Regions from separate parts of the Limosilactobacillus galli genome, predicted to be linked through region 2. Evidence: a T-box and tRNA genes for the amino acid it is inferred to sense, from the RefSeq annotation. Region 2 holds a T-box; the other holds one or more tRNA genes.

Region 1 (5,867 bases), on a different contig from region 2:
CCAATTAATGAAGGAGACATGGCCTTTGATGAAGGCGATTGGATCGAAACTGGCATTGATGGAGAGCACTGGGCCATTGATAGTGACATCTTCCGGCGGACGTATGAGGAGGTTAAGGGCAATGATTAAATTACCGCCACTTAGCCCTGAGGTCAGTTTAACTGTCACATCGGAGCCTAATTGCTATAGCTTTAATAAGAATTTTCGCGCTTTATTACTCGGATATAGGCGTATTAAGCCAATTAAGCGAACCAGAAAACGTCAGATTGAGCGGGCCGAGTTAATGGACCACACAGGCTATGAATGGTCGCAATGGTGGCATAAGACAGTAAAAAAACCGAAGAGGTGGATGTAGTGCTAAGTTATGAAGACTCACATTGTAAGAGATGCGGCAAAGTGGATAGCCTTGCTTGGATGCAGCGGGGTTTGTGCAGTGATTGCTGGAAAAAAGAAAGACTAGAAGAGGTTCGTGCAAGCCTTAATGGGGATGAACCAGACACTTTTAGTGACGAATATATCGTATGCCCTTATTGTGGTGCTGTGCTTATTGATTCAGAAGATGTATTTGAATTTCCAGAGCTATATGACGATGGGGAACATCAAGAAATTTGCGAAGAGTGTGGTAAAAAGTTCAAGGTTGAAACGATGGTTAGTTATAGCTGGGAGACACATAAGATGGAGGAATAGCGATGGAACTCAAGAAATTAGAAAAGCCATATAAAGCTGAGACAAACCTCGAACGCTTTGCCAAAGCTCAAGATTTAATTACTTCAGCCATTTTTAGTGGCTGGAAAATTGATTTTGAAACTGAGCCTAACGAAGATTACGAGGCAAGCGATGATGAGGAATACCCATCATTAATCAAGACTTATGTTTGGGCACCTGAGCGCTGGGACGAGGACTACATTCAAGAGCTATATTTTCTAAATTGGTTTTACCCTCAGGCTGCAATCGAGTTAGCATCCGCTCTGAAAAAAGTTATCAAAAATTACAATTGCCCGTACTGCTCAATGCTAAATGGTACTGGTAAAACGTGGAGATATGGTCAGCTTGAGGATAAGGAATGCATTGCTTTTGACAAGGTAGAAAATAGCTACATTCTTACGGATTACGATGACTTCACTGCTTGCAATCAGACCGGGTTCATAAAAATATCTAGCTGTCCATTTTGTGGGAGGAGCCTTAACTAATGAAATTAAGTAAGAAGCAGAGAGAGTGCCCGTATTGTCATGTCATTCACGGTAAGCCAACTTTACCAATTTTTGATGGTAATCTTGTTAATGATAAAGACGGGAGAAAAACAGAAGTTACCATTATCAAAGATCCAGATTTATCGGCTTTTGTTGCTATCTTAGAAAATACCAATTACTCAACGGAATACGATAGAACAACGCCTAGAGCTAGTTTTTGCCCAATGTGTGGGCGCCCGTTGAACGAGGAGTCAGAGTGATGAAATACAAAGATGCAATTAAGGCTGCAAAGGATGGTGCATTGATCACTGACGGTGAGCATGTCTACAAAATCATTGGTCCTAAGACCTTTTCTGATAATCTGCCAGGTTTCATCATTCAGCGACAAACACGAGGCGTACCGTTTGATGAGATTGATGTTGATCCAATAACAGTCACAAATATAGGGAGGTTGAAGAAATGAAATCAAAGAAGAAATCTAATCGAACTAAACGCCGGCGCAAACTTAACCGGCGAAAGGAACACAAGAAGCTTAAAAATTCATTGGAGGGCATCAAATGAGTAACACCAAGAAACGTATTTTAGTTGTGACTTCTGTAATTGTTGTGATTTTAGCATTACTTGGGGGATGCTCCCACTGGTACTTTAATAAGACAGCAAGTGGAGGAAGAATTAGTAAGGATTTCAAGTCAGAAATGAATAATGGTATTCCTCGTGAGATTAAAGTTTATAACGCAGACGGTAAGGTCATCATGGAGGAAAAGGGCAAGTTTGACATCAAGCATTCAAGCCGCTCGTTGCAATATGTTGATCAGAATAATCGTAAGCACAATATCTATTTCGGGGATAATTCTACGGTAACAGTAGATGAACTGAAGTAAATAAAAAAGCCACACCGGTTGGTGCAGCTCCTAAATATCAAACAAAATAATTATATCACAATAAGGGAGCGTACTGAAGATGGCTTTATTTCAGGAATTAGACGTAGATGGAACCTATCATGCCGTGCAGTGGTTTTTCTATGATCGCTACCCGGTCATTAAGCGCAGGTCGGGAGCATGGGACGATTATAGTTCACCTTCACTGGACGGAATGCCCAAAGCTCCCTCTGCAGGTAATACGTCCGAGCAATCAATGATTCAGCATAGCGAATATGCCAGCGCTTATTATGCAGTGCATTACGCGGTCGGGGGATGCAGTCGAGATAGTCAAATCATCATCAAAGGTAAATACCTCGGTAACTTGTCCGATGCTGAAGTCCGTGAACGACTGCTTATCAATGGCAATGGTGCATTTCGACGCCGTGTGAAAAAGGCATGTTGTGAGTTTGCCGACTGCATTGATCCAGCGTGTGAAAAATTCCATGTCAAGCGGGGAAAGAATGATCTCATCCCCAAACTACGTCGGTATATTTCAACACATGCGTGAGATATACGATTTCGGGTCATTCTTGGGTCATTGATTGGTCATCGATGGGTCAATTTTGGGTTGAAAATGGGTCAAAATTGGGTTCATCATGGGTCATTCTTATGTAGCATAATGGTATTGTCGCAAAGATAGCGGCGAGCCATCAAAGTACATTTCCTTTGTGCTTAGGCAAGCCTTTAACTACCTGAATAATATGGACTTAAGAGGAGAGACGTCCTGCGTAGCTCATTACTCAGGATCTCGAATTAAGCGGCGGAAAGTCAGAAGACACTTGATTGTGCAAGCTGCCAAATGGGAGCAAAGCCCATTATTCCGCATTGAGACTATCAACCATTAACACCGGTTTTTACAGGTATCGAATGATTCTCATTTGGCATTATATGCCTCCCTTGTTGGATAAAAGCGTAAATGTTTCACAACTAACTGCCGCTCTGATAGTCTCAGGCGTCCATGCAATGAGCAGAAGAGTACGTAGCCTAACTCAACGGCTAGAGGGCTACACCATAGAGTACCAGCACCGTTACAGGCGTTCGCGGAAAAGTTCGACCGGGTGCGGAGGCTTGCGTGCTCTATATATGCTGATGTAGCTCAGCTGGTAGAGCAGTGGAGTGAAGTTCCACGTTGCGGCGGTTCGATCCCGTCCATCAGCATTGCTCGCTTGGTGGGCCTGAGCGAGTGGCCAACGTCCTACGGTTAGGGCATGGTTATGCTTTTCCCATGCATGAAGCTGGTTCGACTCCGGCTCTTGGCTTTCAAGGCAAATTATGAGAAAGAAGGAACACCTACTTTACGTTCCATGCCTTGAGCGTCCGCAACGACGGTAAACTACGATCATTTTATTTTTTACCTCAGCCTGGTTATTATGACCGGGCTTTTGTATTATATGGATGAGGTGAAAATAAGATGTTAGAAATGTTAAAAAACGCGAATTGGAATATTGTTATTTCTGTGTTGATTTTATTTGGCTTATGGGCCGTAAATGCTAACCTAAAGGAATTACCTAAAATGATTCGAGATATGTTAAAGCAGAATCGTGAGTATAAGAGTAATCACGACTTACAGATCGAATCATATTTTAGGCAGGCAAGTAATGAGGATTTACAAGCGATACTTAATAGATGGACTTCTTTCATTACCAACATGGAAAAGGCTGCTCAGGAAATGAGTTCTGAAGATGGTACTGATGAATATGTAAAGTTAGAACATAAAACAATAATGTATGGATCTCCACGAACAGTACATGCAGTGGCTGCAATGCAACATTTTGAATATTGCGAAGACAAAAACAAGCCCGATCCCTATAAATTGATGATGTATATGGCCACAATTGCTTGCAGCTTAAAACGTGATTTTACTGGATACGAAGTCAATCCAATATCTTTGCTGGAAATAAAGATAAGCGATTTCGATGAATATGCTGACAAGTTTGCTAAATATAACAAAGAAATTCAAAAGGAACTTGATCAAGCAGAAAAAGTTGGTTATGTAAAATGATATTTTCTATTTTATTAGGATTACTAATCTGTATAGTTATATTTATCATTGTTTATCTAATTGTACTGAATTATTTGAAAAATCATTAAAGGTCAGCTTAATGGCTGGCTTTTTTGTTTGGAGGAATGATCATGACACAAGTTCAGGTTAATACTTCTCAAGCAATAGTGAAGTTGTGTAAAGCATGGGTACAAGGAATGAGGAGACAAGAAAAGATAAATAGATTAGCTAAATTGAAGGCGGAACGTAATGAATTAGCTTGTAAGATTAAACGGTTGAAGGAGTTCATGAATACCGACACCTTTAAGCAGTTAGACAAGGATGACCAAATGATTATGAAGGAGCAAAAGGATGCTATGAAGATGTATAAGCGAGCACTTGATCTTCGATTGTATTGGGAGATTTACTAATGTTTCACACTAAAACATGGGGAACAGTCAGCGGCAATGCTGAATTGTATATGCTCAATCACGCTGAGCATACCCGTAAACGAAAGATGAAGAAAAAGCCGACAGGTCAACGCTTGCCGGCTTTTAATGTAAGTAAAAATAAGTAGATTTTACCTTGTTCTTTTAAGGTATAATGTTAGATGTAGTCAGGAAGGGAATTAGCTACTCCTGAAATGACTACAGCGTTCCGGAAGTGATTCCCTGAATCCGGAAAGGGGATGATACTGATGGAAACAAAAGTACTCCGGAAAGAGAGGACGCCTTGTTATCGCACTGACAATCTTCGTATTGTCGGTAGCCGCGATTAACTTCGCTAAGGCTTACGCGATAATAAAAAAAGCTAATCGCAAATAGCGACTAGCTGGCAAATCAATTTCCGGAACGCAAAGGGACGAGAGCCGATACCTCTTGTCCTTTTGCATATTCAGTATAACATATTAGTATTAGAAGATCGATGTTAGTGTTCGATGAGATTCAGGCGATAGCAATAGGCTACCGTCTTTTATTTTGCCGTCAATAAGCATCCCCTTAAAACTATTTGGGGTCGGCAGGCAACAGAAAACGGGAATCACCTCCCAGAAAATTGTGAGGAGGTGATTCCCGTTGAATAACTTAAACTTAACATTACTAATCTTATTACTCATTTTAATTGAGGTCAAGAAGTAAGCCGACCCCAAGGAGGCGCTTGCCTCTTGCGAGCCAAGCGCCTCCACTGCTACAGAGATCATTAACTAAAAGGAGAGAATGATATTGCGTACTCATGAATGCTATCAACGGGGATGTCATGTGCTTTGCAAACCTGATCATGATTGGTGCAGTAAGCATGAGCAGTTACAAAAACAAAAACAGCTTAAGCGCCTTGCCAAGTACCATCAGACAGATCAATACAAGCAATACCATAAGCAATGGCAACGGGAGTACAACCATAACGAACGTGATCCCATTGCTAACAAGTTCTATCACTCAATACAATGGACCAAGGTTCGTGATTACGTTAAGCGTCGTGATCTGATGATTGATGGATCGACTGGCCGTACTCTTAACGATCATGACTACATTGTTGATCATATTGTTCCTCGTCGTTACTGTCATGATCCATACGATGCCGATAACCTTTGGCTTCTTAGCAGACGTCAACACAACCGCAAGACGTTAATTGAGCAAGCTATCGAAGCTAAACCCAACGGTGTTAATAAGTTAAAGCATATCAGCAAAGAAACTTGGAAGCGTTGGTTAAATGAAAAGAAACCAAGCTGAAAATTAGCAAACATCCCCCGCCCCCTAGGAACCAAAATGAGCGCATCAC
Region 2 (22,232 bases):
TATCTTCAATCCGCAGTACCATCGTACCGTTGAAGTGCCGTGCAAATAAGTAGTTAAACAATGCTGATTGGGCATTTCCAATATGCAGGAAACCAGTTGGACTTGGTGCATACCGAACTCTGACCTTTTGATCCATTTTATCTCGATTCTCCTTTAGTAACTAATTAACAGCAAAAAGCCGCTATTACAACAAGTATAATTGTATCTGAATGTCGGCATTTGTCAATTGACAGCAAGAAAAAGCTGAAAAGCAGCTTTTGGGGCCGCTTTCCAAGCTTTTTACTCACGATTCAATTGAATTTAGTACTTTTCCATGTACTGTTGCCGTTCCCAGTCGGATACGTGCTGACGGTAGCCGTCATATTCCCACGTCTTGGCTTCCATGAAGCTCTTGTAGAGGTGTTCACCCATGGAGCCCTTGATGACGTCATCGGCGGCTAGGTCCTTCAGAGCATTGTGCAGGGTGTCAGGCAGGTTTACGATTCCTTTTTCCTGCCGTTCTGCCAGGCTCATCTGGTAGATGTTTTCGTCGATGTTGTGAACTGGTGGCAGGTCGTTGCGCAGACCGTCCAGGCCGGCTTCCAGGACACTGGCAATTGCCAGGTACGGGTTAGCGGATGGATCAGCTGACCGCAGTTCCAGCCGGGTCCCCATGCCGCGGTCGTTTGGAATCCGGACCAGTGGTGACCGGTTGGAAGTGGACCAGGCAACGTAGACTGGGGCTTCGTAGCCAGGAACCAACCGCTTGTAGGAGTTAACGATTGGATCACAGATTGCAGTGAAGCTCCGGGCGTGCTTCATCAAACCGCCCAGGAAGTGGTAAGCGGTCTGGGAAAGCTGGTTCTTATCATCCTTGTCGTAGAAGGCGTTATGACCTTCCTGATCAAACAGGGACATGTTCAGGTGCATCCCGGAACCGTTGATCCCTGACAGCGGCTTTGGCATGAAGGTAGCGTGGAGGCCGTACTTCTTGGCAATTGTCTTAACCACCAGCTTGAAAGTTTGGATGTTGTCGGCAGCTTCTAAGGCGTCGGCGTACTTGAAGTCAACTTCGTGTTGGCCCGGAGCAACTTCGTGGTGGGCTGCTTCAACGTCAAAGCCCATCTTTTCCAGGGCTAAAACGATATCGCGCCGGCAGTCTTCACCCCGGTCAGCGGGTTCCATGTCAAAGTAGTTTTCCTGGTCGTTAACCTTGGTGGTTGGGTTGCCATTTTCATCAAGCTTGAAAAGGAAGAATTCTGGTTCCGGTCCAATGTTGAAGTCCTTGAAGCCGAGAGCCCGCATATCCTTCAAGACCCGCTTCAGGTTGTTCCGCGGATCACCGGAGAATGGGGTGCCGTCGGTGTTGTGGACACTGCAGATGACCCGGGCCACCTTACCGTGTTCTGCCCCCCATGGGAAGGTCAACCAGGTGGACATGTCTGGGTACAGGTACATGTCACTCTCTTCGATCCGGACAAAGCCATCGATGGATGAGCCATCAAACATGATCTTGTTGTCCAGCAGCTTATCCAGTTGACTTACCGGCAGGTCAACACTCTTGATCGTCCCCAGCAAGTCGGTGAACATTACCCGCAAGAAACGAATGTCTTCATCTTTCACCATTTGACGAACTTCATCTTTTGTATATTCTCGCTTAGCCATTAAAATTCATTCCCTTTCAGTAAAAAGCCAGTTACGCTAAAGTATGATGGTGACCATGGTCTTAATTTTATTAAGTCCCGTCTGCAAGCGGCGATACCCGAACAATCATTTTTGAAATAGACCAATAAACATTAAATGTTCGTAAAATCAGTCCACAATTACCTTTTCAATACGTTTTTAAGGATACCAATCCGCCCTGAACAAGTCAATTAATATCGAAATTTTAAGATAATTAAAATCTTTTTGCCCGATCGACTTTACTTAATTAACCATGACTGGACCAATTCGTTAATTTGTTCAGGCTGATCTTTACCGCTGACCAGGTCAAACCAGTGGACATCCATCTTGTTGCGGAACCAGGTCAGTTGGCGCTTGGCATAGTGGCGCGAATCCTGCTTAACCTTGCGCACCGCCGTGGCCAGGTCAATCTCCCCGGCAAAGTACGGGAAAAACTCGTGATAGCCGATTCCCTTCCTCGCTGGCAGGCTGGCCCCGTCGTGATCGTACAGCCAGCGGGCCTCGTCCAGCAGTCCTTCCTTCATCATCAGGTCGACCCGCCGGTTGATCCGGTCATACAGGACGGGCCGGTCGGTCGTCAGCCCAATCAGCAGGTAGTCATTAGCGCTCTTCTGGCGGGGCTGATCGGAAAAGCGCCGCCCGGTCTTCTCAATGACCTCGAGGGCCCGGATCACCCGGCGGAGGTTCCCCTTCTCGATGTGCTGCTCAGCTGCCGGATCGAGTTCGGCCAGGCGCTGGCGGACGTATGCCGCCCCCCGCTCCTCAGCCAGTTGCTGCCAGTGCTGCCGAATCTGGGCCGATCGATCGTCAAAGTGGTCCTGCCCCAGCGTGAGGTTCTCGGTCAGGGTCTGCAAATAAAACCCCGTGCCGCCAACCACCAGGGGCAGGTGCCCCCGACCGGCAATGTCTTTGATCGCCTGCTCGGCCTGCTGCTTGAACATGGCGGCGGAGTAACGCTCCTGAATGTCACAGATGTCAATTAGGTGGTGCGGGACCCCCGCCATCTCCGCCTTGGTGATCTTGGCCGTCCCGATGTCCAAGCGGCGATAAACCTGCATCGAGTCACCGGAGATCACCTCGCCGCTGAAACGCTTGGCAAGGTCAATCGACAGGGCCGTTTTCCCCACCGCGGTCGGGCCCATAATCGCAACTATTTTTGTCATTTTATTTTCTCCCACAATTTATAAATTATCGCAAAATTTACTGTAAATCACTGGTAAATCATACCTAAGTAAATCATAATAGAATTAACTAAATAACTAAAGGGGGAACTGTGTTATGAAACAATTCACTAAGGGTGTTTTCATCGGTGCTGCATCAACCATTGCCGCATTAGCAAGCGGGGCCTTGGCATTCCACAAGAAGGTCATCAAGCCAGTTGAAGAACAAGAAGAAAAGTTTGACGAAAACCGGAAGGCTGCTATTCGGAAGGGGCGTTCCGCTCATCAAATCTAATTCTAACCGAACAAAAACAGGAGGCTGAATTCAGTCTCCTGTTTTTGTTTTAATATTTAGCTTTCTTGGTCTTGCCATCCCAGCTGTTGTAACCACCCTTTAAGATGTATAGCTTGTGGTAGCCGTGCTTGCCGAGGAAAGTCGCCGCCTGGGTACTGATGGCCATTCCCTGGTCATACATGTAAACAGGCAGATCAGGCCGCAGCTCGCCGTATTGCTGCCGCAGGTAAATGTACGGCAGGTTCCGGGCACCGAGAATATGGCCAGCCCGAAATTCGTTTTCCTGGCGCAGATCGATTACCTGAGCCTTCCGAATTCCCTTTTGGAACTCGTCCTCGTCCAAAACGGTTGCGTAATGATTGCGCCGCCAGTATTGGAAGAGCCAGGTCAATAGCCAGGCCACCAAGAGGATGATGATAACAGTGTTGAAGATTAATAATCCTTGACTAACTCCTAAGATCACGATCAGTTCGCCTCACTACTATTAATCATTAGCAAATTGACGTGCCAGTGAAGCCGCACCGATTACCCCGGCATCGTTACCAAGTTCAGCCAGCTTGAGTTGAGTAGAAGTCCGGACAGTTGGGAAGGCGTACTTTTCGAAGTTCGCCTTAACCCGCTTCAGCAGGAAGTCCCCGGCAGCGGAAACCCCACCACCGATCACAACGAATTCGGGGTTCAAGACGTTGCTCAGGTTAGCGCAAGCCAGACCCAGGTAATGGCAAACTTCGTCGACAACCTTGTTTGCCAGGTAGTCGTTTTCCTTAGCCAGGTCAAAGACGATCTTGGAAGTGATCTCGTCACCGTTGTCGATCATGGCCTTCAGCCGACTGTTGCCCTCGTATTCTTCAGCCTTATCTTGGGCAATGTGAACAACCCCGGTTGCGGAAGCGTATTGTTCCAGGCAACCACGGTTACCACAAGTACAAAGGTAGCCATCTGGCTGAACAACCATGTGGCCGACTTCACCACCGGCACCAACCAGACCGTGGATCAGCTTGCCGTTGGCGATGATTCCACCACCGACACCGGTACCCAGGGTAATGAAGGCCACATCGTCACCCTCGTTACCGGCACCCTTCCAGCGTTCACCAAGACCGGCCACGTTGGCATCGTTATCCAGGGCAAACTTCATCCCGGTACCTTCTTCGATAGCTTCCTTGACGTTTTGGGTTGTCTTCCAGTTCAGGTTGTAGGCACCAACAACGGTCCCCTTGTCCCGGTCGATCGTTCCGGGAGTCCCCATTCCGATCCCGATAAACTGGTCCTTGTTCATCTTGTACAGGTCCAGGTGGTGGTTGATTGATTCAATGATGTCAGGGACGATGTGTGACCCTTCGTCCAGGGTGTTCGTCCGGATTGACCACTTCTGTTGAATCTCACCGTTTTCCGTCAAAATTGCAAACTTGATGGTCGTACCACCAAGATCAACACCAAATAACTTCTTGTTTGCCATAATAATTCCTTTCTTGGGGATTAATACAGTTTCCCCGTTTGTTCTCGTTTCAATTCTTCACGATGTTCCTTGCGCAGGACAATCTTCGCCTTCATATAGGTTGATTGATCAACCACTCCTGCCTGGTGGAGATTGTCAAGCTCAATTGCCATCAGTTCGATGTCGTATAAGCGCTTGCCGACGTATACAAATACATTAAACTGCTTGAGCAGCTGCTGAACATCGTACAACGTCCTAAATTCACGTGGAACCATTGCCATAATATCAGCTCACTTCCCAAATTAGGACTAGGATACCAACAATCAACATCCCGGCACTCAACCAACGCTTGTTCGTTGCCACCGGCCCAATTTTAGGGGCGGCCACAACGTACGCCATCAGGAAGCCGGCGAACAGACCCCCGATGTGTCCCGCCAGGTCAATACCGGGCACCAGCAGGTCGGTCCCAATGTTTAACAGGACCAGGATCAGGAACTGACGACTGAGCTGGCGAATCGCCAGGTTTTCCCGGAAGGACTCACCCAGCATCAAAAAGGCCCCGAACAGGCCGAAAATCGCCGTGCTGGCACCGGCCGCCAGACTGCCGGATAGCCAGTAGGCACTGCAAAGATTCCCGACAATGGCACTGACAAAGTAGATGACCAGCATCCGCCAATGGCCAAACAGCTGCTCAATGTAGAGGCCCAGAAAATACAGGGTCAGACTGTTGATCAGCAAATGGGTAAAGCCAATGTGGACAAAGACCGGGGTGATCAGCCGCCACCACTGGCCGGCCCGCAAGAGTTCTGGTTGCAGTGCCCCAAAGCGAACCAGGACCGCCGGATTAGTCGATCCGCCGGCCAGAGTCATCGCCAGGTACACCAGCACCTGAATGACCACCAGGGTAATGGTGACGGGCGCTAGGGACCAAGTACGTGATCGCATCAGCTAGCACTCCGCCAGGTTCAGGACCTTAGCAATCTGCTGGTCGTGCTCGTCTGCCTGCCACTCGCCATCGTCGGCCAGTTGGGTTGGCAGGGCCAGGGCAATCGTATCACCATGGTACTTGCTCAGGTAGCGGTCATAGTAGCCGCCGCCAAAGCCAAGCCGTTTGCCATCTTGGGTGAAGGCCACCCCCGGGACCACCATCAGATCGATCTCATCGGGCCCAAATACCCGACCATCCGCCGGTTCAAGAATACCAAAGGAACTTTCATTAAAGTTAGTGCTCTCCGTAATCTCGACGAACTCCATCTGCCGCTTGGGAAGGGTCCGGGGAACCACCACTGTCCGCCCCTCATGACGGGCGTGCAGCAGGATCGGGGCCGTATCGATCTCAAACGACTGGCTGAGGGTCAATGCCACCGTTTTGGCGCGCATCCACTCGAGTTGGTTGAAAAGCATCGAAGTTAAACGTTTCTCTTCACTAAGACGTGTATTAAGATCTAGCTGTTGCAGCCGTGCGATGTAGGCCTGCCGCAGCTCATTCTTGGAATACGCCATTATTCTCATATCTCCCCTTTATACAAAATGATAAACGGTTACAAGAATACATTATTACAGGTCCGCCTATTTTTTGCAAGCGTTTTTTCACTAGGTGAACCGATTCACAGCTTGCGGCTGGCCGGAACATTAATTCACTTGGGTCAGAATCGAACACACAAAAAAACCAGCAATTGCTTTAGAAGCAATCTACTGGTTTGATGAACCAAGTAAAAAATTACTTAGTTTCGCGGTGTAATGTCACCTTGCGTTCCCGTGGGCAGTATTTCTTTAATTCAAGCCGGTCGGGATTGTGACGACGGTTCTTGCTGGTTAAGTAAGTCCGCTCGTGGCATGAAGTGCATTCAAGGGTAATGTTGACACGCATGAGTTATAACCTCCAAACTTTATTTGATCTTAATTGGTTATTTATCGTAACCCTAACTCGTACAACTATATCATTTATTAATTGGTTTGGCTAGTGATTTAGCAAAGTTTGTTAAGGAAATTACCTTGACAGTTGCTTTATTCACCGTCAGTAAAGCCCTTTGGCGACTGAACCATCTTCCAGTAGGCCTGGAAAATCTGCTTGGCCATATTCAGGTTCGCTCCACCATCACTATTTGTACAACCAGGGATAGCCAGGGCAACAACTACCTGCGGATCGTTAGACGGTGCATAACCGGCAAAACTCAGAGTGGTAGTCTTGTGACCATCAGAAACCGTTTCGGCTGTCCCGGTCTTCCCGGAGATTGAAGGCTTGACGCTGGACAATGCTCGACCGGTGATGTAGGTGTTAGAACCATGAACCACCTGGTACAGTCCTTGGTGAACAACATCGAAGTATGACTTCGGAGCTGGGATAACCTGCTGAACCTGGGGCTGAGTCGTGTATTCAACCGGGCCCAGCTTACCATTGCTCTGGGTTCCGCGAATTTCCTTAACAATGTAAGGACGCATCCGGTTCCCGCCGTTGGCAATGGTTGACATGTACTGAGCCAACTGGATGGTAGTGTAACCGTCGTAGTTCCCGTAGGCCAAGTCCAGTGCTGAACCAATGTGCTTTTCGTCAGAAGGACCGGTGTACCCAGCGGTTTCACCCGGCAGGTCCACCCCGGTCTTTTGACCAAGGCCGAACATGTTGAAGTAGTACCGCTCCTTAGCAAAGATGCTTGGCTTCAGGGTCATTGGGGCGTTATCGTGATAGTCCATTCCCCCCTCTTTCATGATCAGTTGCATCATGTAAGAGTTTGAGGAAACTTCTAGGGCCGTTGGGGCATTCACCGCCATGTTAGCGGAACCGCCATGGTTGAACCAGGAACTCTTGGCAGAAATCCCTTCCACCTTAATTGGCCGGTCAACCAGGGTGTTGTTGGTAGGCGTAATGACCTTGCTCATCAAGCCTCCCATCACCGTAGCGGGCTTAACAACCGACCCCATCGTAATTGGGTGGTTGATGGCACCGATTTGGTCATCAGTCTGCTTACCGGTCTTCGTGTCACGGTCGATTCCGGCCATGGCCAGGATGGCACCGTTGTGGGGGTTCATAACCACTGCGTAGACCCCTGAGGAGTAGCCGTTACCCGCAGAGGCGTAGTTATTCTTCAGGATCTCCTGCACCCGCTGCTGGAACTTGGAATTGACAGTCAATACCAGGTTATCCCCCTTCTTGCCAGGGTACTTGACAACTTCCTTGGTAACATTATTACCATTCGTCGTAACCTCGGTCTGGGACTTGGAACCGGCCAGCGTGGCCTGGTATTCCTTTTCAAGGTAGCTCTGCCCCACGCTATCGTTTCGCGAGTACCCCTCGGAAAGCAGGCTGTTAACCTCATCACTTGGCAAACCCGTAGTGGAGACGGTCCCGGTCAGGCTCTGGACGTCCTTGCCCTGCGGATAGTTCCGGGTCCAGGCCGTCCCGATCTTAACCCCGGGCATCTCGTTAAGGTGCTCCCCGACGGCCGCCAATTCGCCAGCCGTAACGCCGGTCTCCTTAATGTAGGTCGTTGACAAGGAGTAGGCCCCGCTCATGGCTGCGTAGATTCGGGCGTTGTTCTTCTGCTGGCTGGTCAAATGCCAAGCATCCGGATGACTATTCAGATAGTTAAGGGCCTTATCGTACTTGTCGTCATCGCTATCACTACTGCTGGTTTTAACATGCTTGAGGACGCTATTCAAACGGCCCTTATCTGCTAGGTAGTAATCCTCTTCATTCCGGTCAGTCAAGCGGGAATTCTTGTTGGTGACCGTCACGTACCTGCCCAGCCGGTTAGCAATCTTATAAAGATCATCCGTCGTAACGTTGGAACCCTTAGTATAGGTAATTGCCTGGTGGGTCTGGTTGCCGACCATGACATTTCCTTGGGAATCATAAATCATCCCCCGCTGGACGTTATTGGTCTGAATCGAGGTATCCGAGCGCTTAACCTCCGCCTTGTAGGCTGAACCGTTCAGCACCTGCAGATAAAAGAGCCGGGCCGTCAGTGCCAGCAACAGGATCCCGACAATCCACAGCAGGAAGTTCAGCCGAAACGGAATCACGGACTGAGCACTACGTTTCTTTCGATTTTGCGAATTAAACAATCTTTTTATTCGATCAAAGACTTTCACAAGTTAATTCTCCTTCAATTGTAGTGACGATATTATTCTACCAAATTTTGTTATTGGGCGCAGAGGACCCTTCACTACTAACTTAAGAATAATACTCTTTATTTATGAAAAAATGAACACTTAAGTATCATGATTTACTTAAATTTAATCCTTCAGAGACGATTTTCTTCATAAGATCGGTATATAATATTCAGCAATACTAATAAGGGAAGGAAAACTCGTTGTGATTCGCCATAATTGGAAAAAACAGCATGCATTAATATTGACCGGAAGCTTCCTGATTCCGGTCATCCTGATGGGGGCCTACTTTGCTTATCGGCAAATGGCTCCCTTTGGCCCCAGCAGCCTTTTAACGGTCGACCTCGGCCAGCAATATGTCGACTTTTTCGCTTACCTGCGTAACATCATCCTCCACCACCCCGGCTCCCTGTTTTATTCATTCAGCAAGGGACTGGGCGGTGAGATGCTGGGAACCAATGCCTACTACCTCTTCAGTCCCCTCAACCTGATTCTGATCTTCTTCCCTGGAAAATGGCTGACCAGCGGGGTGATGGCCCTTACCCTGCTCCGTTACGGCCTAGCGGGAATGGCCTTTGCCTGGCTGCTCCTTAAGACCCGGCTGCAAAGCGGCTTTCGGATCTGGGCCTTCAGCACTGCCTACGCCCTCAACGGTTGGATGATCGCTAACCAGCTCAACATGATCTGGCTCGACGCCCTGGTCATCCTGCCGCTGATCATCTGGGGACTGCTCAGACTCATCCACGACGGCCATCCGGGAACCTACATTGCCTGGCTGGCGGTCATGATGATCGATAACTACTACATGGCCTGGATGATCTGCCTGTTCACCATCCTCGTCGTCTGCTGGCAGCTGCCAACGCTGGCGGATTGGCGGACCCGGCTGAAGACAACCGGGGTCTACCTGGCCAGCTCCATCGCCAGTGCCGGTATTGCAGCGGTCACCCTCCTGCCAACCATCTATGCCCTGACTACCAGCAAGGGGACCTACACGGAGGCCATCATCAGCAGCAAGCTGGAATACCAGCCGCTCAAGATGCTCGGTAAACTGGTGCCCGGGTCATTTGATTTCAACCAGATGCCCAGTGGCCAGCCCAACATCTATATTGGTATGCTGCTCATGATCGGTGCAGCCCTCTACTTCTTCAACGTCCACATCAAGTGGTCGCAGCGGCTCGTTGCCGGCCTGGTTACCATCTTCTTTATCCTATCGTTCTGCTACGAACCACTGGACCTACTTTGGCACGCCGGACAGTTTCCGGTCTGGTACCCGTACCGCTTCTCGTTCATCTTTGCCTTCTGGTGCATCCTGCTCGCCGCCCGGGTCCTGCAGCCATCCTACCAGCTGCAATGGCCGGGTGCACTGGCAATTTTGATTATCAGCGGTCTGGTCTTCTGGGTAACTGGCCAGCTCAAATTGGCGTACCTGTCAACCAGTCAGCGGCTCATCGGCCTGGGGTTCGTCGTCGTTTCGCTGGCAGCATTGATGATCGCCCGGCGGAATTCCCCCCGCCTGTACGACTTCCTCATCGTTCTGATCGTGGCCTGTGACGTTGGGACCAGCGCCTTCACCAGCCTCAACAAAATTTCCTACGTCTCCCAGGCTGAGTTCGGCAAGTACACCCAGCAGCTCGACCAGGCCAGTCAACAACTGAAGCACCATGATTCCGGTTTCTACCGGGTCGCCAAGACCTTCATGCGAACCAAGGATGACCCCATGCAGGGCGACTTTTACTCCGCCGATCACTTCGGTTCCACCCTGGAGCCGCCGATTCCAGCATTCATGGGTGCGATTGGCCAACCAGCTGGGGATGGCTTTGTCAGCTACGACAATGGAACCCAGGTCAGCGACGCCTTGCTCGGTTTCAAGTACATAATGACCGCCCGGCACCACGGGATCGAGGACGGGGAACAGATCATGCCGCTATCCGGGTACCGGCCGGATTGGGCGCGCCTGAAAAAAGTCAATCAGACCAGGATGATTACCAGCCGCGAGAGCCCGGCCGCCCTGCCGATTGCGTTCGGGGCTAGTTCGGAGATCTTCCAGCTCGGCAAGGCCACCCTGGATCCGCTCGGCTACCAGTCCCAAATCTTCCAGGCATTGGCGGGCCGGCCGATCAACCAGCCGTTGTTTATCGTCCAAAACTTTACCTCGGTTAGCTTCAATAATGTTCAAGCCGCCCACCAGATCACGGGCACGACTTTCAAAAAGCAAAACCTCTTGAAGCCGGCCACGATTAAGCTGAAGTTCACGCCACCGACCAACGACTCCTACTACCTCACCCTCGGCCCCGAGGTCAAGGATAGCGCTTCGATCAGCTTGAACCGCCGGGACTTCAGCCAATACGATACCTACCGGGATACCGTCGTGATCAACCTAGCCCACCACCAGAAGGGTAAGCTGGTTACCATCACCTTCCGCCTCAAGAAGACCAGCGCCTGGCTGCAGAACGTCAGCGTCTACCGGTTGAACCAGCGGGCCTTTAATGCCAGTCTGAGTACCCTGCAGCAATCGCCGCTGAAGATTCAAAAGGCCACGCCAACCAGCATTAAGGGAACGGTCCATATTCACCGTGGGCAGTCCGCCCTCATGACGACCATCCCCGCGGCCACCGGTTGGCACGTCCGCATCGACGGTCACCGGGTTCAGCCGCGGACCGTCATCAGCATCTTCATGGCCCTGCCGATCACCAGCGGGACTCACCGGGTTGAATTCTACTACCGGCCGCCATTCCTGATCCTCGGGGTGATTGTCACCGTCGTCAGCCTTGGCCTGACCTGGTACATCACTAAACGACAGCGTTAAAAAACAGCCACTCAGGAAAGCTCCTGGGCGGCTGTTTTAATTTAGTGTTCAAAGTGTTGGGAGGCTCCGGTCGAGGCATCCGCCTGATTATCGGAGTGATCATCCTGGTCGCTCTTCATTCCGGCAACATCTGGGGCCTCGTTCTGATCTTCATGCTGGAAGTGGAAAACGGGGCCATCGGCGTTGGCATCAACGGTCGTAATCAAGCGGGTGAAGAACCACTCATCAACTTCATTGACGTGGTAGTTGATCCCGTCTTTGACCACTTCCAGCACCGGATCGATCGGGTGGTTATCCTTGGCAAAGGCCTGGGAAAAGCCATGGTGAACCTCCGTCCGGCCATAGACCTTGCCATAGAACTTGATCCCATCCCCCGGCTTCAGATCCATCTCATTCTTGAACCATTCATTAGCGGCATCGGTAACAATTAACTTCATACTTAAATCCCCTTTACTCGTTCGACTAGTTTTATGATAGCACTTTCATCCTGCTAAAGATACCATCTGACGAGCAAAATGCCAAGCAATCTGCCTATGCCGGATAATGTTTTAAGATCCGGGCATTCCAGCGGGGACAGGATCAAAGACCTATTTAAAACCAAAAAAGCCTGCGGCAAAGCTAACCCTGCCGCAGGCTTCTTCAATCTTACTTGACGTCTAAGATCTTAACCTTCATCGTGCCATTTGGAATGTCGATGTTGACCTCTTCACCGATCTTGTGGCCAAGCAGCCCCTTAGCCATTGGTGATTCGTTGGAAATCTTACCGTTGATGGGGTCGGATTCGGATTCACCGACGATGGAGTAGGTTTCCGGTTCTTCGTCAGGAAGTTCCTTAATCGTAACTTCCCGGCCCATGGAAACTTCATCCTTAGCAACGTCTTCGTTGTCAATGATGACCGCGTATTGCAGCATGTTTTCGATTTGAGCGATCTTGCCTTCAACCATTGCCTGTTCGTCCTTAGCTGACTCGTATTCTGAGTTTTCAGAAAGGTCACCGTAACTCCGGGCAATCTTGATGCGCTTGATAACTTCTGGACGACGCTTCATCTTGTAGTTTTCAAGTTCTTCTTCTAGCTTCTTCTTCCCTTCAAGGGTCATTGGAAATTCTTTTTCTTCAGCCATATCTAATTCACTCCTCAAATTTTATCCAGTGGCTACATTACCATTCTGCCAGGTGTTTGTAAACTCTATTGCAGGGTGTGGCCCCGCTTAACCAGGATGTCGCGAACCTTAGTCGTCAGGATATCGATGGCCACCCGGTTCTCACCACCCTCGGGAACGATGATGTCAGCGTAGCGCTTCGTCGGTTCCACAAACTGGTGGTACATCGGCTTAACCGTTGCCAGGTACTGGTTGATTACTGAATCCAGGGTCCGGCCCCGCTCAGCCATGTCCCGCTTGATCCGCCGAATAATCCGAATATCATCGTCGGTGTCAACGTAGACCTTGATATCCATCAGGTCCCGCAGACGTTCATCATCCAAGATCAGGATTCCTTCCAGGATAATCACATCCTGGGGTTCAACATGGACCGTTTCGGCTGACCGGGTGTACTGGGTGTAGTCGTACACAGGCATCTCGATTGCCTTGTTGTTCCGCAGGTCGGACAGCTGCTTAATCAAGAGATCGGTGTCAAAGGCCAGGGGGTGGTCATAGTTGACCGCCTTCCGCTCGGCCATTGTCATTGATGACTGGTCATTGTAGTAGGTATCCTGGGTGATGATCTGGATGGCCTGGCCATGCAATTGGTTATAAATTGCCTTGCTGACCGTGGTCTTCCCACTCCCCGAACCACCAGTAACACCGATGATAATTGGCCGCCGCTGTTCTTTTGTACTCATTGTCTAAATTACTGCTCCTCTAAATATAAATTAATCCCAAATAGTATATAGCACTCTGCCGGCCACGGCAATCCCCCTACCGCTTTTCTGCGGCCCGGTTCTGCTGGAGAACCCCCGCCAGCTCGGGAACTGTCGCCGACCTGGCCAGACGAAATTTTCCCGCCTTCACGCCATGGGTCTTATGGGTCTGGAGGTAGTAGTAGAAGACAAACTGACTGCGAACCAGGTGGTGCTCCTTCATTATCTTAGCAACTCGATGGTCGGTTGCCCCAGCCGGAATCACCACCGTCACCCGCTGGCGGCTGCTCGGATCCACCGGCTTCAGTGAATAGTTGAAGTACTGGTGAATAGCCAGGCCGGCAACAACGATGATTCCGATCAGGAAAATGACCAGCCGATTTTGCCGTTTTAATTGATCGTTATTCAACTTTTAGCCTTCATAAATACAAATAATGTGGGACTGCACCGTGGCAAGTCTCACATTATTTTAGTTTAACGAATTTCAGCGGACAGGTCGTCTTGCAAGGCCTTCGTGACCTTGTTGAAGGCGGCGTTGACCTGGTCTTCCGTCAGCGTATCGTGGTCATCCTGGTAGGTCAGGGTGTAAGCCAGCGACTTCTTACCGTTTGGCAGATGCGTGCCGCTGTAGACATCGAAGAGGTGAACGTCCTTCAAAAAGGCCCCGCCACGCTTGTCGATGACATCCATGATCATCTCGTTGGTGACATCATTGTCAACTAACAGGGCAATGTCCCGGGTGATGGATGGGTACCTACTGATTGGGTGGTACTCGTTGTCAACCTTTGGTGCTGCGATCAGGGCCTCAAGGTTAAGCTCGAAGACGTACGTTGCTGGAATCTTGTATGCCTTGGCCGTGCTTGGGTGAACCTGGCCGAGGAACCCGATCAATTGACCGTCCAACAGGATGTTAGCGGTCCGGCCGGGATGCATCTCCTGGCGTGACTGATCGGCAACATAGGTTACCTTGCCCGCCAGCCCCATGTTGTGGAGGTAGCGTTCGACGATTCCCTTGACCTGGAAGAAGTCAACCGGACGGTCTTCGGTGTGCCAGTCGTTGGCCAGCATCTGACCAGTGATCGCACCAGCAAGGTGTTCCTGTTCCTCTGGACGTTCGCCGCCCTTTGGCAGGAAGACCCGGCCTTCTTCGTAGAGGGCCACGTTATCGACATTCCGGGAAACGTTGTAGGCGATGTCCAGCAGCAGGCCGCTGATGATGCTCATCCGTGTAGCCACGTGGTCGGAACTCATTGGGAAGTCCAACTTCATTGGTTCAGCCACGGGGTCAATCTGGAACTGCTTAGCCTTGTCGACCGTCGTCAGGGAGTAACTGATGGCTTGCGTCAGACCCATCCCCTCAAGGTCATGCCGGCTAGCTCGAATGAACCGTTGCCGGGCAGTCAGGCCACCCCGGTTCCGGGTCATCACTGGCAGGGTCTCCGGCAGGTTGTCGTAGCCGTAGATCCGGGCAACTTCCTCATAGAGGTCCGCCGCAACGAAGATGTCCCACCGCCGGGACGGAACTGTGACGACAATCTGGTCATCTCCGTTTACCTGGTAGCCGAAGTTGAGCCGCTTGAAGACGTCTTCCACATCGGCCATCTTCAGGTCGGTGCCCAAGACATGATTGATCTTGTTAAGAGATAGGGTGATCTGCTTATCAATGGCTGGTTTCTCACTGCCCGTAACGATACCCTTGGTTACCTGGCCGCCTGCCAGTTCCTTAATCAGTTCGGCAGCTTCGTCTAAGGCCGTCTCAACGGTTGCCGGGTTGATCCCCCGCTCAAACCGCATTGAAGACTCACTGTGCAGGTCTAATCTACGGGCCTGCTTCCGAACCATGACGGGGCCAAAGATGGCTGCTTCCAGAGCCACCGTGGTCGTCTGGTCAGAAACGGCGGTTCCTTCACCACCCATCGTGCCGGCGAGGGCCACTGGCTGACCGGCAACCGTTACCAGGATGTCGTTAGCCTTCAAAGTCTGTTCATCCCCGTCCAGGGCGGTGAACTTCTCCCCATCGTTGGCGTGGCGGACCCCGAAGTCATGACCAGGCAGCTGGTCGTAGTCGTAGCTGTGCAGCGGTTGACCGTACTTCAACAGAATGTAGTTGGTAACGTCGACCACGTTGTTGACTGGCCGGATTCCGGCGTTCCACAGACGGATCTGCATCCACAGCGGACTGTCGGCAATCTTAACCCCCTTGATCACCCGCAGCTTGTAGGTTGGCGCAATCTTTTCGTCGTCAATCTGGGCACTGACCAGTTCGCTCGTTGCCTGGTCGGCGTTTTCCTCAACCGGAAGTTCCTTGAAGTGGGGCTTCAGGTTGTAGAAGGCGGCAATGTCGTTGACGTTCCCGTATATACTCAGCATGTCCCCACGGTTAGGGGTAACATCCGTATCGATGATCGGGTCATCCATGCCCAGGTAACCGAAGACTGGTTCGCCGACCTTGGCGTCATCCGGCAAGAAGTAGATGCCGGCCTCGTAATCCTTTGGGGCGATCTTATCGCTGAAGCCGATCTCCTGGAGGGCACAGAGCATCCCGTTGGATTCGACACCGCGGATTTTGCCCCGCTTAATCTTGACGTTGTCCGCAATCCGGGCACCGCTCAGGGCAACGATGACCTTCTTGCCGGCCTGGACGTTGGGAGCGCCGCAGACTACTTGGATGGGATCATCCTCGCCGACGTCAACCTGACAGATGTGCAGGTGGTCGGAGTTCGGGTGTTCCTCGACACTCAGGACATCCCCAACAACAATCTTCTTCAAACCGTCGTCCATCTTGTAAACATCGTTAATATCAACCGACGTCCGGGCAATCTTTTCTGCAAGGTCGCGTGGCTCAACGTCCAGGTCGAGGTATTCCTTTAACCATTGGTATGATACTTTCATCTTACATTATCCTTTCTCGTCGAATTGATTTAAGAACCGTACATCGTTTTGGTAAAAGTTCCGGATATCGTCAACGCCGTACTTCAGCATAGCGAACCGGTCGGGACCCAATCCGAAGGCAAAGCCGCCGTATTCTTCAGGGTCAACCCCGGACATCTTCAGGACGTTCGGGTGCACCATCCCGGCACCGAGGACTTCAATCCAGCCGGTGTGCTTGCAGATTGCACAACCCTTGCCCATGCAGTTGAAGCAGGTGATGTCGGCTTCGACAGAAGGCTCCGTGAATGGGAAGTAGCTTGGCCGCAGGCGGACATCCAGCTTGTCACCGAAGAGGGATTGGGCAACGACCTTCAGGGTTCCCTTGAGGTCAGCCATGGTGATGTGCTTGCCGACAACCATCCCTTCAATCTGGTTGAACTGGTGACTGTGGGTCGCATCATCGGTATCCCGCCGGTAAACCTTACCTGGGGAGATCATCTTTAGTGGGCCCTGGCTGAAATCGTGTTTTTCCAGCATCCGCGCCTGCATTGGCGAGGTCTGGGTCCGCATCAAAACAGATGGGGTCACGTAGAAGGTATCCTGCATGTCACGAGCGGGGTGGTCCTTTGGCAGATTCAACTTTTCAAAGTTGTAAACTTCCTGCTCCACTTCATCCCCAACGGCAACTTCGTAACCCATGGAGACGAACAGGTCCACCACTTGATCAATGATCTGTTGGATGACGTGCGGCTGTCCCTGGGCCACGGGGCTGCCAGGCAGGGTAACATCAACGGTTTCCGCCTGGAGTTCCGCATCCAAAGCGGCCTGTTCCAGGGCCGCCCGCTTTTCTTCGATGGCTGCGGTCAGGTCGTCACGAACCTTGTTGGCAAACTGCCCAACCTTTGGCCGTTCCTCGGCACTGATGTCCCGCATCCCCCGTAAAACATTGGTGATCGGGCCCTTCTTCCCCAGCATCTTAACCCGAATTTCATTAATCCGCTTGAGGTCGGACGAGTTTTCAATCTCTTGCAATCCTTGCTGGCGCAGGTCAGCAAGTTTCTCTTTTAATCCCATGCTTTCAACTCCTTTGTAAATAAAAAAAGCCTCATCCCCATAGGGACGAAGCTTCGCGGTACCACCCTAGTTTATAGGCAGGCGCCTATACACTTTAATTGATCAATAACGGTGATCGACCGGAATACCATTACATATCGGCTCGGGAAATGAAATTCACCGGGACAGGCTGGCCACCGCTCGCAGAATCATGGTGACTCTCTGACAACCATTACCGGCTACTAGTTTCCGTCATCGCTTTTAACTATACTAAGTATTCTAATGACTCGACAAGGATTGGTCAAGCCCCAATTAGCACCACTTATCGCTCCATGCATGAACTTCCTTCATCACTGGTGCTAACTCGCGTCCCCGCGTCGTCAATGAATAATCAACCCGACTGGATCCCGGATAGGTGTTCCGCACGATGATCTGGTCATCCTCGAGTTCCTTCAATCGTTCGCAAAGAACCCGGTCACTGCACTTGCTGACGCTGTTGGCAATGTCCTTGAATCGTAAGGTGTCACTCTCCAGTAAGACTTCAATAATCAAGCCATTCCACTTTTTGCCTAACATCATAAAGGTTTGAGTGAACTTGGGACACAATTGACAACCACCATCCGCAACCGGTGTACTAGCTTCGTGTTGCATATGATGTCTCCTTCCTACCAAATAGTCCGCATCCGACGCTTCTTAATCCGGCGACGAAGTTTGGCCCGCATCGGACTAAAGAATTCGTGTTCTGCTTCAAAATCATCAACCAATGAAACAATTAAGCTTTCTGGGTACCGAGGCACAGCGAGCGTCGCCCCAAACATGTGCTTCAGGATGATGTCTTTTTCCATCTTGTTCAACGGGGTAATCTTTTCCGCATTCCGCAAGGCCACCCGGGGATGGATGAAGGCGTGGGTACCAAGGTCAAACTTGGTCGTCCGCCAGTCATAGTAGAACAGGTCATGGAGCAACCCGGCCCGGGCAACACTCCGGTAGTCAAGGTGGAAACGCTTAGCAATCCTGTAGCTATCGTAAGAAACCGCAATTGAATGTTGCAAACGATTGGAGTGATGGTGCTGGGTATATTTAGCGAGCTTCTTAACGGCAGGCTGAGCCAGCAGGTCAGAAACGATTGAGACGTATTCTTGATCGTTGCGCCACTCATTCTTTGATTTCATGTAATACCCCTTTTCTATTGGTTACCATCATCATACATGATAGCTAGCCAAAAATAAATTATTTTGCTTTTCAAAAGTAAGTAGTCTTACTGGTTCAGCTGGAACATCAGAATCCCGGCTGAGATGGCCACGTTCAGTGACTCCGCCTCGCCCCGCATCGGGATGTAGAGGTTATCAGTGGTCTGAGCGAGCAGTTCGTCGCTCATCCCCTGACCCTCATTTCCCATGATCAGGGCAAAGGTCTTACCAGGATGGACATCCCGGAAGTTCTTAGCCTGCGGATTCAATTGGGTACCGTAGACCGGTGCCCCATTCGCTTTGAAATCCGCAATCCATTTCCGAAGGTCACCCTCAAAGAGCTGAAGGTGAAACTGGCTTCCCTGCATGGAGCGAACAACCTTGGGGCCGAAAAGGTCAGCAGAAAGATGCCCAACAACGACACCTGTGAAGCCAGCGGCATCCGCCGTACGGACCATGGTTCCGACATTGCCCGGATCCTGGACCCGGTCAAGGAACAACCAGGCCCCGGTCAGTGGCTGCTGGGGAACCCGGTGGGCATCTGGCAGGTCAACGACGGCCGCAATTCCCTGCGGTGTGACGGTATCGGTGATGTGCTTCATGATCTCCTCGGTCACGGCATAGGCCTCCGCCGCGTGGTCGAACAGGTCCTGGTGCTGATCCAGCTGCTCACTGGTCCCGATCAGCTGGTGAATCGTCACCCCGGCCTGCAGGGCCTCGTTGACCAGGTGCCAACCGTCTAAAAGATAATAGCCGGTCTGCTTGCGAAACTTCTTGGTCTGGAGCTTTTTCCAGTCCTTAACGTGTTGATTGTGAATTGATGTTAATTCTTCCATAAGTTAAACTACCCTTCCTCTTAAGATAATTATACCATGTTATGGGTGTACAATATCTTTAACTAACCAACGGCTTTTATAATTTTTCATTAAGGAAGTGAACACATTTGATTAATGTCCAACTAACCATCACGGGCCGGGTTCAGGGGGTCGGCTTTCGCTGGGGAACCCTTCAAATTGCTCGCCAGCTTGGCCTTTGCGGCTTTGTCCGCAACCAGGCTGACGGAACAGTCTACGTCGAGGCCCAGGGACCCAAGGAGACTGTCGACCGCTTTATCCGCCACCTTGCTCAAGGCCCCACCTCCTACGCCATTATCGACCGCATCCAGCAAACGGCTGGGCACCTCACTGACTACAGGGGCCAATTCACCATCCGGCGCTGATTTATGATGATGCTCCGGGTGGCTTTTCAGTCCACTTTAGAGTAAGATATGTACTGTTTATCCATATCAAATTGAAAATAATTAAAGCAAGGGAGAATTAAATACCGTATGAAACATAAACGCCTTACAGTCGTCGGCCTGCTGACGACGATGCTCCTGCTGCTGAGCGGGTGTGTCCGGACCACCAAGAGCGGCCGGCCCTACGGCTTTGTCTATGACTACATGGCCAAGCCGATGCAGCACCTGATGGAATGGCTGGCTGGCTACATGGGGAACAACTATGGCTGGGCAATCATCGTGATCGTGGTGATTGTCCGGACGATCCTGCTGCCAGTGATGTTCTCACAGATGAAGAAATCAACTGTCACCCAGGAGAAGATGGCCCAGATCCAGCCAATGATCAAGGAACTGTCCGCCAAGCAGCGGGCTGCCAAGACCCCTGAGGAACAGGCTGCGGTTAGCCAACAGATGATGGCCCTCTACCGGGATAACAACATCAGCTTGACCGGGGGGATCGGCTGCCTGCCGCTATTAATTCAGCTGCCAGTCTTCGCCGCCCTCTATGCCGCCATCCGCTACTCACCGGACCTCTACCACGCCACCTTCTTCGGGATCGCGTTGGGGAAGCCAAGCATCCTCTTTGCCATCTTGTCCTTCATTGCCTACGCCGTCCAGAGCTACCTCGGCCTGGTCGGCGTACCGGAAGAACAGAAGAAGCAGATGAAGATGGCCATTTGGATGAGCCCATTCATGACCTTCTTCATCTCACTGACTTCCTCCGCCGGCTTGGGGCTCTACTTCTTCATCGGGGGGCTCTTTGCTATCCTGCAAACCCTGATGGTTAACGCCTACCGGCCACGGATCCGCAAGCAGATCGCCGAAGAGGCCAAGAAGCACCCGGTTAAGATACCCGCTGCTCCGGCCACGCCAAGTTTCGCTTCAAGTGATACAGCCGATGCTATCGACCAGCTCAAGAACCCAGATCCGGCTAAGAAGATGGCCCTGCGTAATCGGCAACGAAACGCCGGCAAACAGCAACACCATAAGTCGAACAATAATAAATAGTCTTTAAATCATCAGTGGCTGGAAGAAAAGAATGGTTTTCTTCCAGCCACCTTTATTTCAAGCTTAAGGAGGACACTAGAATGATCAAAAACATTGTTACCAATATTGAACAACTGCGTCAGCCATCGGTCCCCGCCACCAAGGCCGATCTTCCCCTGGCCACGGACCTCCGGGATACCCTGGCTGCCCACCAGGATCACTGCGTCGGCATGGCTGCCAACATGATCGGCGAACACAAGCGGGCCATCATTGCCCAGCTCGGTCCCATCCCCGTCGTGATGTTCAATCCCCAGTTGACCAGCCAAAGCCAACCGTACCAAACTAAAGAGGGCTGCCTCTCCCTGACCGGTCAGCGGCCAACCAAACGCTTCAAGAAGATCACCGTCCAGTTTTACAACCAGCAATGGCAACGCCAGCAGCTAACCCTGACGGACTTTGCTGCTGAAATCGTCCAGCACGAACTTGACCACTGTAACGGAGTAATTATCTGATCTTTACCCTATGAAAACTTGGGTGGTATCTGATAGGATTAAGGAAATAAGGGTTGCAGAATCGCCGGGTTTTGCCACAAAATCACGGTTCCTCAAACAGGCGTCCGCAAGCGGGGGATGAGGACCAATTGGAGGAATTAGTATGAATTCGACACAAGCAATCAAACACGAGGTTCGGCACTACGTTGTCCGCAACGTCATCGCCACCATGGGGATGTCCCTCTACGTCCTGATCGACACCCTCTTCATCTCAATTGCCGCTGGCGCCCTGGGGCTGACCACCCTCAACCTGGTGCTCCCCCTCTTCAACGTCTTCAACGGGGTCGGCCTCCTGCTCGGGGTCGGCGGGGCCACCATCTTCTCGCTCAACAAGGTCCTTCATCCGGACCGGGTCAAGGACCTGTATAGCCAGCTGATCATCTTTACAGCTGGATTGGGGATTATCCTGGCTATCCTGCTCAACGTCTTTGCAACGCCGGTTGTGAACTTCCTCGGTGCCAATGACCAGACCCGGCAGATGGCGATCATCTACCTGCGAATCTGTGCCTGGTCCGGTCCCCTGTACATGTGCAACTACATCACCATCAATTTTGTCCGCAATGACGGGAACCCAACACTGACAATGCGGGCGACCCTGACGGAGACCCTCTCCGTCTTCCTGATTGACTGGTTCTTCATCTTCGGCTGCGGGCTCAAGATGGAAGGGGCCGCCCTGGCCGTCCTCTTCTCGCCGCTCATCAGCCTCATTGTCCTCTCCCGCCACCGCCGCTTTGCAAACCGCCAGCTCCAACTGCACTGGTCACGTCCTCAATTGGTCAATCTCGGGCGTTCGGCCAAGTTGGGGGTTGCCGCGGCCTTGAACGAGCTCAGCACGGGGGTCAGCATCTACTTCTTCAACCACGTCCTCCTGCAACTCGCCGATAATTACGCGGTCGCGGCCTACGGGGTGATCTCCAACATCGCCATTGTGGTGCTGGCCATCGCCAACGGGGTCGCCCTGGGGGTCCAGCCGATTG

What was found. The T-box of region 2 lies ahead of QOS10_RS05555 (phenylalanine--tRNA ligase subunit alpha). A T-box ahead of a tRNA ligase gene usually reads a tRNA of that ligase, here a tRNA-Phe.
Region 1: it has a tRNA-Phe gene. The T-box ahead of QOS10_RS05555 (phenylalanine--tRNA ligase subunit alpha) is inferred to sense a tRNA for this amino acid. The anticodon was not compared.

The regions. Positions count from the first base shown of each region.
Region 1 is NZ_CANCWK010000005.1:231-6,097, forward strand. Features, by position in the region: gene QOS10_RS01925 (hypothetical protein) at 1-129, shown strand, start outside; gene QOS10_RS01930 (hypothetical protein) at 355-687, shown strand; gene QOS10_RS01935 (hypothetical protein) at 690-1,190, shown strand; gene QOS10_RS01940 (hypothetical protein) at 1,190-1,450, shown strand; gene QOS10_RS01945 (hypothetical protein) at 1,450-1,653, shown strand; gene QOS10_RS01950 (hypothetical protein) at 1,748-2,071, shown strand; gene QOS10_RS01955 (hypothetical protein) at 2,151-2,618, shown strand; tRNA gene QOS10_RS01960 (tRNA-Phe) at 3,196-3,268, shown strand; gene QOS10_RS01965 (hypothetical protein) at 3,522-4,112, shown strand; gene QOS10_RS01970 (crAss001_48 related protein) at 4,244-4,522, shown strand; gene QOS10_RS01975 (hypothetical protein) at 4,522-4,668, shown strand; gene QOS10_RS01980 (HNH endonuclease) at 5,312-5,818, shown strand.
Region 2 is NZ_CANCWK010000021.1:2,160-24,391, reverse strand. Features, by position in the region: gene gltX (glutamate--tRNA ligase) at 1-136, opposite strand, end outside; gene glnA (type I glutamate--ammonia ligase) at 301-1,644, opposite strand; gene miaA (tRNA (adenosine(37)-N6)-dimethylallyltransferase MiaA) at 1,902-2,825, opposite strand; gene QOS10_RS05625 (DUF3042 family protein) at 2,941-3,117, shown strand; gene QOS10_RS05620 (rhodanese-like domain-containing protein) at 3,167-3,586, opposite strand; gene QOS10_RS05615 (ROK family glucokinase) at 3,602-4,573, opposite strand; gene QOS10_RS05610 (YqgQ family protein) at 4,594-4,833, opposite strand; gene QOS10_RS05605 (rhomboid family intramembrane serine protease) at 4,838-5,497, opposite strand; gene QOS10_RS05600 (5-formyltetrahydrofolate cyclo-ligase) at 5,501-6,055, opposite strand; gene rpmG (50S ribosomal protein L33) at 6,273-6,422, opposite strand; gene QOS10_RS05590 (peptidoglycan D,D-transpeptidase FtsI family protein) at 6,560-8,644, opposite strand; gene QOS10_RS05585 (YfhO family protein) at 8,868-11,468, shown strand; gene QOS10_RS05580 (HesB/YadR/YfhF family protein) at 11,510-11,905, opposite strand; gene greA (transcription elongation factor GreA) at 12,114-12,590, opposite strand; gene udk (uridine kinase) at 12,656-13,309, opposite strand; gene QOS10_RS05565 (hypothetical protein) at 13,386-13,736, opposite strand; gene pheT (phenylalanine--tRNA ligase subunit beta) at 13,802-16,219, opposite strand; gene QOS10_RS05555 (phenylalanine--tRNA ligase subunit alpha) at 16,226-17,272, opposite strand; T-box leader at 17,311-17,516, opposite strand; gene QOS10_RS05550 (winged helix-turn-helix transcriptional regulator) at 17,564-17,902, opposite strand; gene QOS10_RS05545 (HD domain-containing protein) at 17,917-18,423, opposite strand; gene QOS10_RS05540 (TrmH family RNA methyltransferase) at 18,510-19,277, opposite strand; gene QOS10_RS05535 (acylphosphatase) at 19,385-19,660, shown strand; gene yidC (membrane protein insertase YidC) at 19,769-20,725, shown strand; gene QOS10_RS05525 (peptide deformylase) at 20,806-21,216, shown strand; gene QOS10_RS05520 (MATE family efflux transporter) at 21,359-22,232, shown strand, end outside.